Regions from separate parts of the Shewanella sp. VB17 genome, predicted to be linked through region 1. Evidence: predicted binding sites of a transcription regulator. Region 1 holds the regulator's gene; the other holds the start of a gene.
What was found. The regulator MetJ, encoded in region 1, represses methionine synthesis genes. The targets are predictions, from matches to a motif close to TAGACGTCTAGACGTCTA.
Positions count from the first base shown of each region.

Region 2: the regulator MetJ is predicted to act here: its motif matches at 2,997-3,014, upstream of metH (methionine synthase).

Region 1 covers NZ_JABRVS010000001.1:855,260-860,803, forward strand. Annotated here, with positions in the region: gene HQQ94_RS03640 (TonB-dependent receptor) at 1-1,506, opposite strand, end outside; gene HQQ94_RS03645 (DUF6435 family protein) at 1,654-1,833, opposite strand; gene HQQ94_RS03650 (SWIM zinc finger family protein) at 1,916-2,335, opposite strand; gene HQQ94_RS03655 (hypothetical protein) at 2,532-2,729, opposite strand; gene metJ (met regulon transcriptional regulator MetJ) at 3,114-3,434, opposite strand; gene metB (cystathionine gamma-synthase) at 3,676-4,842, shown strand; gene HQQ94_RS03670 (bifunctional aspartate kinase/homoserine dehydrogenase II) at 4,863-5,544, shown strand, end outside.
Region 2 covers NZ_JABRVS010000001.1:1,658,970-1,664,513, forward strand. Annotated here, with positions in the region: gene metH (methionine synthase) at 1-2,831, opposite strand, end outside; gene HQQ94_RS07085 (histidine phosphatase family protein) at 3,212-3,874, shown strand; gene HQQ94_RS07090 (ABC transporter ATP-binding protein) at 3,964-4,779, shown strand; gene HQQ94_RS07095 (iron ABC transporter permease) at 4,793-5,544, shown strand, end outside.

The DNA.
Region 1 (5,544 bases):
GAAGAAAATACGTGGGCTGATGGAAAATTTGTCAGTGGTAAATTCAGTCCCGAGTTCCAGCTGATAAGCGGTTTCAAGCTCAAGATCCATTTGGCCAACATAGGTGCGGCCATCAGCAAGTCCGCCGGTTGATTGCATTGGTACCCATAAGTATCTTTGCTGATAGCTGGCACTGTCTTGTTTACGCGCTAAACCTAAAATCCAGCTCAGCTGTTCATTTACCTGATAGCGACCATTTATCACCAGATCTAACCCCGTTTGTGACTGAGATCGGTCAGCATCATTGTATCTGTCCATCAAGGTTTTAATCGCAGGCATGCTGCCTGCCATAGAATGTTCAACTTCATCTGCATCGGTTTGATAATGTTTAACGCGTGCACCTAGTTGCCAATTCCACTGGCCGATATCTTGTTGCCATTGAGCGAAAGCGCTATAAGTATTGTCTTTAACGCCATTAAAATTATCGACATTAAACATGGCATTAGTGGGATCCGATATCACCGAATTATGTTCACTCAGTTGGGTATTTAACCCGAATAACCAAGCTTCTTTACCGAAGGATATTTCACCATCGAATCCTGTGCTATCGGCACTATTATAGCGGGCGTTCATGGTTGGCATCTTCATGCGTTCACTGAAATTATCCATGCCATGTTTGGCATCGCTATAGGCTAAATGCCAGTTAAGATCCCAATGATTAATTTCATGTTCACCTTCTACTTTAATGCGATCGGTGCGAATAAAATCAATATCCATAGGTAAAGCTGGCGTACCTGCTGCGGTGGTCTCTAAGTGCTGGTAACCTATTGCAATTGATTCATCAATTGAGTCTGAATGACTTAAATTGACACGGTACTGCCCACCCACCATGGTTTTGTCATAGGTGGTTGGTTTGATTTCTTTATTGCCACCAGTGGTGATATTGTCCTGACCTTTTAAGATGTCAGTATAGACGAGTAAAGCATGATCTTGCCCTCCCACGTTAGCTTTAGCGCCTAGGTGACTGCGCTGACCATTATCTTGGTATTGACCAGCGACTTTGCCACTGGTCTCGTCGAAGTTAGCTTGAGATTCTACGACCTTAATACTGCCGCCTAAAGTGTCTACTCCTGATGATACCGGTGCTATACCTCGCGTCATCTCAAGGCTTTCTGAATTAATTAAACTGGCGTAGCTTAGTGGGGTGTCCATTGCATTAGGGCCTGCTCCTGGCAGGGATACCCCATTAACTTGAGTGTTAACGCGATCGCCAAATAGGCCACGGTATTGTGCTATGCCAGTGACGGGACCATTACTGTTGACGGCAGCGCCAGGTAGGTTTTCCAGTAAGCCACTGATGTCAGTTTTGGGAACACTTGATTCAGGACTTACTGCACTCGATATTCCTTGGTGCTGGCCGGTGATTTCAATGATTTCGATATCATTGTCATCGGCATACGAAGGAGTGACGGAGATAAGGGTTGAAGCAAGAGAGAGTGAAACAAGAGAGGTTGGTAACTTCATCATGATTTTATGGCTATGTTGTCATCTATTTATACAGGTGTTGCAATAATGACAGCGCGAAGAGGGACTGACAAAATAAATGCAGTAACTGCGACACCTTGTCGCAGTGGGTCTGTGTGTTCTTGTTGTATTTTTTGGCCGATTACTGTCTCATTTTGTTGTTGATTGTTCTAATGCAATTATTTGAATTTCGATTTTTTCAGCTTCTGCAGTGATCATTGAATATGATTTTATATCACCATTTCTTTGTGCATGCATAGCTTGTTCAAGTTTAGCAGCGTACAGTTTTTCTAACTTTTTAATCGGGTCATTTTTAAATAATGAAAACATATGCGAATAATATTCAGTGGGCTGTTTAAGTCTATACGGTTATCAATTGGTTTTGGTTCATATTTTTTTAGTTTTACAAGAGTTATTTTAGTGAATGTTTATTCTGTTTTTTAATCGTGGAATAAATATCTTCCATGGCACCAATAAATGAATTTGAGCGTGCCCAAAATTCGGGGTAGTCACCTTGTTTTTGATCAATGAAGCCTGAATATCGATTGTGTCTTGATCTATTGTGGATAATTCCCAATCTGTCATGTAATTCTGTTGGTGTAAGGCCTCTAAATTGGAATAGTAACATAGGGTTACTGTCTAGAATGTTGGCTGTTCGAAAATAGACGCCAGCGATATGTTTACATGGGGTAGCATCATCAGGACAATCACAATGGGCTTTTATATCCTGGTAAGTTTTAGGTAAAAAATGTGTGTTTCCAAACGCCTCTTCAATATTACTTGGCATTTCATTGAGCATTAATTTAGATAACCAGCCGGGGTTATTGCTCAAGGTGCTGATAATACTTTGCCATTGTTTGTCTGATATGGGGTTAAAAGTGAGTGAAACTTTATACCTTGGTTCTTTTGTTACCTCGAAGTAAGGATTGATGTTACCTCGTATTGTGGCTTCTATCTGGTTGTCGATAATATCAAACTGGAGTACTCGACTGTCAGTATGGTAGGCGCGGCCACGTTGTCATTGGAGGTTACTCTGCAGTGAGCAAGTCTTCGACTCCTACTATGCCGAAGTATTGAACTGAGTTTTTTATCGAAATTTTTTTTGCGATCAAATGACCATCTTTAAAAATCTTAATGACTTTTTTACCCCCTCTGTCGTTGGTGGAATATTCATGATCATCGTTGAGGCGAAGGTTGTCGAACTGAGTTTTCATTATAAGGTGCATAAATTCCTCATTAAGTAAGTTTATGTGATCCCTACCTATTTATCACTCTCTTAATTTAGCAGTTAGTGATTAAATGTTAAACATTTATTTCATATTGTATAGTGAGCTGGTCCTATGTTTATGCTAGATCTCAGCAATAAACAACACACGCTTATATTTAATACCATTGGTATTAAATATTCATACGGACTCAGATAGTCTACTGCTGATATATATTCTTTATGCATCGGATTTGCATTTTGAAGGGGACCATCTGGATGTAACCACAATCGTTGGTGGTGATAATACGGTCTGTGTGATAGTACAAAGCAGGTATCGCTTTTGAACAGAGTTAATAATAAATGGGGATCGCAATAGGATCCCTGACATTGATTGGTTGGTTAGCTATTCCTCATCTTCATCTTCCCACTCGATGCCCATTTCATTCATTAAGCGTTTTACTTCTGCTGGAATGCTGTCAGGTTTATCTTTTGACAGGTCTTCATCATTCGGCAGGGGCTGACCTGTATAGGCATGTAAAAAAGCTTCGCAAAGCAGTTCACTATTCGTGGCGTGACGTAGGTTTTTTACCTGACGGCGTGTACGTTCGTCGGTTAATACCTTAAGTACTTTTAAGGGAATGGACACAGTAATTTTTTTTACTTGTTCATTCTTCTTGCCGTGTTCAGCATAGGGGCTGATGTAATCGCCATTCCACTTAGTCATTGACTCACCTGTAAATTCAAAATTCGGGGCAGATTTTAACCCTTTAATTTGTACAGTCAAATTATTGCCTCTTATTTCCATTAAATGCAAATAGATCCTGCCATATTTGGATGTTTAGATGCCTAGATGTCTGTTATAGGATTGACTAGGGTGACACACTTAGGTATTTTAGACGTCCAGACATCTATTTGTTGTGTTGGATATAAAGTATGATGCTCAGTAATTCGCTTAGGAGTCATAGATGACAGAACGTAAATTAGCCACCATCGCAGTACGCCAAGGGATTGAGTCCGATACTCAACATGGTGCAGTAGTCCCGCCTATTTATCTTTCCACCAATTACGCTTTTGATGGACACCAAAATCCAAGAGAATTTGATTATAGTCGCTCAGGCAATCCAACACGTTCGATTTTGGGCGATGCCATTGCTGGTTTAGAAAGAGGGGCTACCGGTGTGGTGACCTGTACAGGTATGGCCGCCATTACGTTAGTGACTAGTTTGTTAGGCCCTGACGATCTTTTACTTGTTCCCCATGATTGTTATGGTGGTAGTTATCGATTGTTTACTAATTTGGCTAAAAAAGGCCAATTTAAGCTAAAGGTCATTGATCAAGCCGATAGTCAGGCCTTCAGCGATGCGATAGCACTTAAACCTAAAATTGTGTGGCTGGAAACGCCATCGAATCCTTTGCTTAGAGTTGTCGATATTGAAGCGATTGCGACAGCAAGTCATGCTGTCGAAGCTCTGGTAGCGGTCGATAATACCTTTTTGTCACCTATTTTACAGCAACCACTTTTGCTCGGCGCTGATATCGTTGTTCATTCGACCACTAAATACATTAATGGCCATAGTGATGTTGTTGGTGGCGCTGTGGTTGCTAAAGATCCGCAGTTAGGAGAGTTATTGCATTGGTGGTCAAATACATTAGGACTGACGGGATCGGCGTTTGACAGTTATCTTACGTTACGGGGAATACGTACTCTGCCTATCCGCATCAGAGAGCATCAAGCTAATGCGCAAAAAGTGTTAGATGTACTTATTAATAGCAATGCAGTAGATAAGGTATATTATCCTGGTTTAAAAGATCATCCAGGTCATGAAATCGCCGCGAAACAACAGCAAGGTTTTGGTGCAATGCTGAGTTTTGAGCTAAAAGGCGGTGAAAGCGAATTAGTGGCCTTTTTAGCAAAACTATCTGTGTTTTCAGTTGCAGAAAGTTTAGGTGGTGTCGAAAGTTTAGTGGCGGTGCCTGCGACCATGACCCACAGAGCAATGGACCCTGAGGCGCGAGCAGAAGCTGGAGTTAAAGATACGCTTATTCGCCTTTCTGTTGGTATTGAAGACGCTGATGATTTAGTGGCTGACATTAAAGCTGGACTTGCTGCTGCATCTTCAGCTAATTGTTAATTAGTTTATAGGAGTTAGAGATGGCGCGTGGTCATTTACATAAATTTGGCGGTTCTAGCTTAGCGGATGCAGACTGTTATCGCCGCGTGGTTCATATTCTTCTGACTCACGGTAATAGTGACGATCTTGTGGTTGTCTCAGCCGCAGGTAAGAGTACTAATTTTCTTTATGAATTACTTGCGTTAAAAGACTCGTCGCAGCTGTGGCAAGAAAAATTACAAGTGTTGATTAGTTTTCAGCAAAATTTGATTGAGCAGCTGCTATCCAATGAGCAAGCAAGAAGCTTGCGTGAGCGTTTATCGATTGATAAGTATCAGTTGATTAGTCTGTTTTCTCTTGATGACATCAATGAATATAAGCGTAGTGAGGTCGTCAGTTTTGGCGAGCGTTGGTCTGCTCGTCTATTAGCTGCGTTATTGAGAGAGTCTGGTGTGGCGGCGAATGATGTCGATGCCAGAAGCTTACTAATTGCTGATGAGGGTGCCATCCCTCAAATTAGACTCGACGAATCACGGAGCCGGGTACAGCAACGTATTGAAAATAGTCCTAATGAAAGACTTATTATCACAGGGTTTATTTGTGCAAATCGTCAAGGCGAAACTTTATTACTTGGACGAAATGGCTCTGATTATAGTGCCACTTTAATCGCCAGTCTTGCCGATATTGACCGTGTGACGATTTGGACTGATGTTGAAGGCGTGT
Region 2 (5,544 bases), 800 kb from region 1:
TACGTGTCCCAATCATGCTGACAGCGGTTGTCACGCGCAGCTTCAATGGAGGTGATTTGTTTACGTTTAGCTTGTGACAGACGCTTTTCGCGCATGATGTCATATTCTTCATAAGCAGCGTCAATGGTCGCCTGACGTGTCTCGTTGTTAATCAGTTTTGACACCATAGGCACGGCGCGTGAGGCATCGGCAATATAGATAGCTCCGGTTGGTGCATGAGGGGCTATTTTGACTGCAGTATGGATTTTAGAGCAAGTTGCGCCGCCGATAATCGAAGGGATTGTTAGTCCAGCTTTATGGAAGGACTTGACGTTATGTACCATCTCATCGAGGCTCGGAGTGATAAGGCCTGACATGCCGATGATGTCGACATTTTCAGCCACGGCCACATCAATAATTTTCTCAACCGGCACCATGACGCCTAAATCGATCACTTCATAACCGTTACAGGCCAATACCACACCGACAATGTTCTTGCCGATATCGTGTACATCACCTTTAACAGTGACCATTAAAATTTTACCGTTGGACTGACCTGGCGTCTTTTCGAGTTCGATATAAGGGTTGAGATACGCCACGGCTTTTTTCATCACGCGGGCCGATTTTACCACTTGTGGCAAGAACATTTTACCAGAACCAAACAGATCGCCAACGATATTCATCCCGTCCATTAACGGACCTTCAATCACATCCAGTGGACGAGTCGCCGCCGCGCGTGCTTCTTCAGTATCTTCATCGATATAGTCGGTAATGCCTTTCACTAAAGCGTGAGCTAAGCGCTCATTAACTGATTTAGTGCGCCATTGAAGATCCTCTTTTTTTGCGACTTGGCTGCCGTCACCGCGAAACTTTTCAGCGACTTCTAATAAGAGTTCAGTGTTGTTGCTTGGTTCACCGTTAGCATCGAGTGCAGTACAAGGCAGGTTTTGGACGATGGCCTCAACCCTTGCTTTTAATTCAGGGTCGATATCGTCATAAATCGCCAGTTGTCCGGCGTTGACTATGCCCATGTCCATTCCCGCTTGAATGGCGTGGTAGAGAAATACCGCATGAATCGCCTCACGCACCGGATTATTACCACGGAATGAGAAGGATACATTGGACACACCGCCGGAGATCATGGCATGAGGCAAGGTGCGCTTAATCTCGGCAGTGGCTTCGATAAAGTCGACGGCATAGTTGTCGTGTTCTTCTATGCCAGTGGCGATAGCAAAAATGTTCGGGTCAAAGATAATGTCTTCTGGCGGAAAACCGACTTTATCAACCAGCACGCGATAGGCTCGGGTACAAATTTCAATTTTACGTGCTTTGGTGTCGGCTTGGCCTTGTTCATCAAATGCCATGATAATGGCGGCAGCGCCATAGCGCTTGACTAACCTTGCTTGTTCGATGAACTTTTCTTCGCCTTCTTTTAAGGAAATCGAGTTAACGATGCCTTTACCTTGAATACACTTAAGTCCGGCTTCGATCACCTCCCATTTAGAGGAGTCGATCATGATTGGTACGCGTGAGATATCCGGCTCAGAGGCAATAAGGTTGAGGAATTTATGCATCATTTCTGCGCCATCTAACATGCCTTCATCCATGTTGATGTCGATGACTTGCGCGCCGCTTTCTACTTGTTCGCGGGCGACACTAAGGGCTTCTTCGTATGCGCCGGTTTTGATAAGACGCAAAAATTTTGCCGAGCCAGTCACATTGGTGCGCTCACCCACGTTTAAAAACAATGAGTTTTCATCAATAGTCAGCGGTTCAAGCCCGGATAGACGACAAGCAACCGGAATATTTGGCAGTGGACGAGCAGGGTGCTTTATGACGGCGTCGCGGATCACCCGAATATGCTCTGGCGTGGTACCACAACAACCACCGATAATATTGAGAAAGCCTTCTTGGGCCCACTCGCCAATAATATCAGCCATTTGCTTAGGCGTTTCATCATAGCCACCAAATTCATTGGGCAGACCCGCATTGGGGTGGGCTGAGACGAAACATTCTGAAATTTTAGACAGCTCTTCGACATAAGGTCGCAGCTCTTTTGGCCCTAGGGCACAGTTAAGGCCGATAGATAGGGGCTTAACGTGACGTAGCGAGTTATAAAAGGCTTCAGTTGTTTGGCCCGTCAAGGTACGACCCGATGCATCAGTGATGGTGCCTGAGATCATGATGGGTAAGCGGCCACCGAACTGATCATAGGCCGTTTCGATAGCAAATAGGGCCGCTTTGGCGTTTAGGGTGTCAAAAATGGTTTCTACCATAATGATGTCAGCACCGCCTTGAACCAGTGCCGTGATCGATTCGACATAAGCCTCGACGAGCTCATCGAAGCTGACGTTACGGTAACCGGGATCATTCACATCAGGGCTGATAGAGCAGGTACGGTTGGTCGGGCCAAGCACACCAGCAACATAACAAGCACGGCCAGTTTGTGCGGTGACTTCATCACAGGCGGCGCGGGCTAAACGTGCGCCTTCAAGATTGATTTCGGCCGACAAGTCTTGCATGTCGTAATCCGCCATGGCAATACGGGTGGCGTTAAAGGTGTTGGTTTCGATAATATCAGCACCTGCAAGCAGGTATTGTGTGTGGATTTGCTTGATGGCATCAGGTTGAGTGAGCACTAACAGATCATTATTGCCTTTAACATCGCTGGGCCAGTCTTTGAATCGCTGGCCGCGAAAATCATGTTCTTCGAATTTACAGTCTTGGATCATAGTGCCCATAGCACCATCCAAAATGAGGATCCCTTGGCTCAGTTTTTTGGCCAATGTAGCGCTGAGTTGCTGACCTTTCTCATTGATATTATTCGGAATATTGAGGCTGTTTGTGGTCATAAATTCTACCTGCTGTAACGGCTAAATTGCTCAAACTTAAGCATATGTTTATTATTTCTACATTTCTGATTTTTTATATTATTATAATTCAGTCATTTATGTATGTTCGAATACGTCATTGACACGACCATGAGTGTTTTTGGAATAACATTCTGTTTGGATGTTTATACGTATAGACGGCTATAGTAAACCAAGTCAATGCGATAGTCGAGTGACCTATTTTATTCTCAAGTGACCTTAAGAGGAGAATAAGTTTGAATAAACATTAACATCAAGTTGAATTTACTTTTAACAGTGTTAGCTTGTAGAGAGTGACAACATATGAGTTAACACGAAAACCAAATAGCCAACTGATGAAAGATCACTGATGAGGAGATAACATGGAAAATAATGACACTCATGATTGGAGTAATGGTGTTACCACGACTTTTTATTTGATGCTTAATGGCGAATGTGTCGGTGGAGAGATACTGCGGGGCCAGACAGATACAGCCTTGAGTCAACTTGGTATCGAACAGATGAAAAAGGCGATGACAGGGATTGATATTCAGTTCAATCAGCTGATTTGTTCTCCTCTGCGACGTTGCAGTGAATTTGCCTTAAAACTGTACCTTGAACAAGGGATCCCGTTGAAAATGGAAGAGGGGTTTAAGGAAATTGATTTTGGTGATTGGGATGGCGAAACTTTAGAGAGCCTGTATGAAGAGCATTCAGGTGTGCTTGACATGTATAGGAAAAACCCATGGGCATTTACGCCTCCCAATGGTGAGACAATGCAAGCGTTCGAGGCGAGAGTAAATCAAAGCTGGGAACATATATTGAGTCAATATAGCGGGCAATCTTTACTCGTATTGACCCATGCGGGGGTGATCCGGCATTTAATATCCAGTGCTCTTGGGGTTACTGGTGCAGTAGGTTTTTATACCCATCTTGCGCTCGCGTCTGCAAGTGTAGTGAAAATAACCGTTTGTACTGATGCTCAAGGTGTGCATTTTTCCACATTACATTGGGGTGTAAGTGATGATGTTGCTCATGTGCTGTAAGATCAATAAAAGACAATCGTTTGATCTAGTTGGCCTTGGGAGTTAAAAACGACATAATAGTGCCTCTTGAAGTCACGGGACAACGTAACATGCCAGATGCAATATCATCTAAGGCCGAGGTTTTACAGGTCGAAGGCTTAAGTTGGCGCGTTGAGGGGCGTGACATCTTATCCAATATCCATTTTTCGCTGAATCAGGGAGAAATGTTAGGCATTATTGGTCCAAATGGTGCGGGTAAATCTAGCCTATTACGCTGTTTATATCGTTATATTAAGCCTAATGTGGGCAACATGACCTTATTTGGTGATGATATCTCGGTTTTTTCGGCGAAAGAGTTTGCTAAGCAAGTTGCAGTAGTACTGCAAGACACTCCTCATCATTTTGATTTGACCACTATCCAACTGGTGGCCATTGGGTTAACCCCGCATAAGGGGCCCTTTGATATCACCAATGTTAATGACAAGGAAAGAGTCACTGACGCTTTGGCTAAAGTGGGTTTGAGCCATAAAGAAAATCAAGCATATGAGCATCTTTCTGGTGGTGAAAAACAGCGGGCACTTATTGCTAGGGCTATCGTCCAGCAACCTAAATTACTTATCTTAGATGAGCCGACCAATCATCTTGATATTCACTATCAAATACAGATCTTAGCATTACTGCGTAGCCTTAACATTTCTATCATCACCTCGATACACGATCTTAATCTTGCCAGTGCCATGTGTGATCAGCTATTGCTATTGGATGGCGGAATATGTGTTGCCCACGGGGCACCTCCTCAGGTGTTAACTGAGCAGAAGATAGCAGATGTATTTGGTGTGTGTTGTTCGATTACAGCTCACCCTCAACATGGAAATCCACAAATTAGTTATTTTTATGATTACGATGTTGAGGGGCAAATAGGATGATAAGGAGCCAAACATGATCAAGCTGAATATCAATCATGGCTGGGTGATCACTGCTTTATTGATCCTTTGCGTGGTCTCTATCATGTCTGCTGTTAGTTTTGGTGCTGCTAATCTGTCGTTTAGTGATGTGGTTAAGGTGGTACTGCATCATCACTTAGGTATTGGTGAGGTGTCAGCGATTGCTGAGCGGATCATTATTGAACTTAGGTTTCCACGGACGTTACTGGCTTTTATTGCTGGGGCAGGTTTATCCATTGCTGGTAGTGTATTGCAAACCGTGACGCGTAACCCGCTGGCGGATCCTTATCTGTTTGGTATTTCATCAGGGGCCTCCTTTGGGGCTGTGGTGGTGTTGACGCTGTTTGGTGCCAGTGGGCTGCTGGCCAGTTCAGAACTTTTGTCTGGCTCAGGACTGTTTTCAAGCTCAGGACTTTTTTCAGGCTCAGGACTGTTTTCAAGCTCAGGGCTGTTGGCACAGCTTGATTGGTTAACCTTGCCATTAGGGGCATTTATTGGTGCGGGTTTGTCGGTACTGATGGTATTGAGCTTGTGTGGTAGAAGCATGAATAGTCAAATTGAACGTATGTTACTTTCTGGTGTGGCTATTTCGTTTATGTTTGGTGCGTTAACCAGTCTGCTGCTGTATTTTTCGAGTCCACAAGCTGCGGTGTCTGTGTTGTTTTGGAGTTTAGGCAGTTTTGCTAAAGCCAGTTGGGAAAGCCTACTATTGCCTGCCATTGTGGTCAGCGGATCCATGGGGGTCAT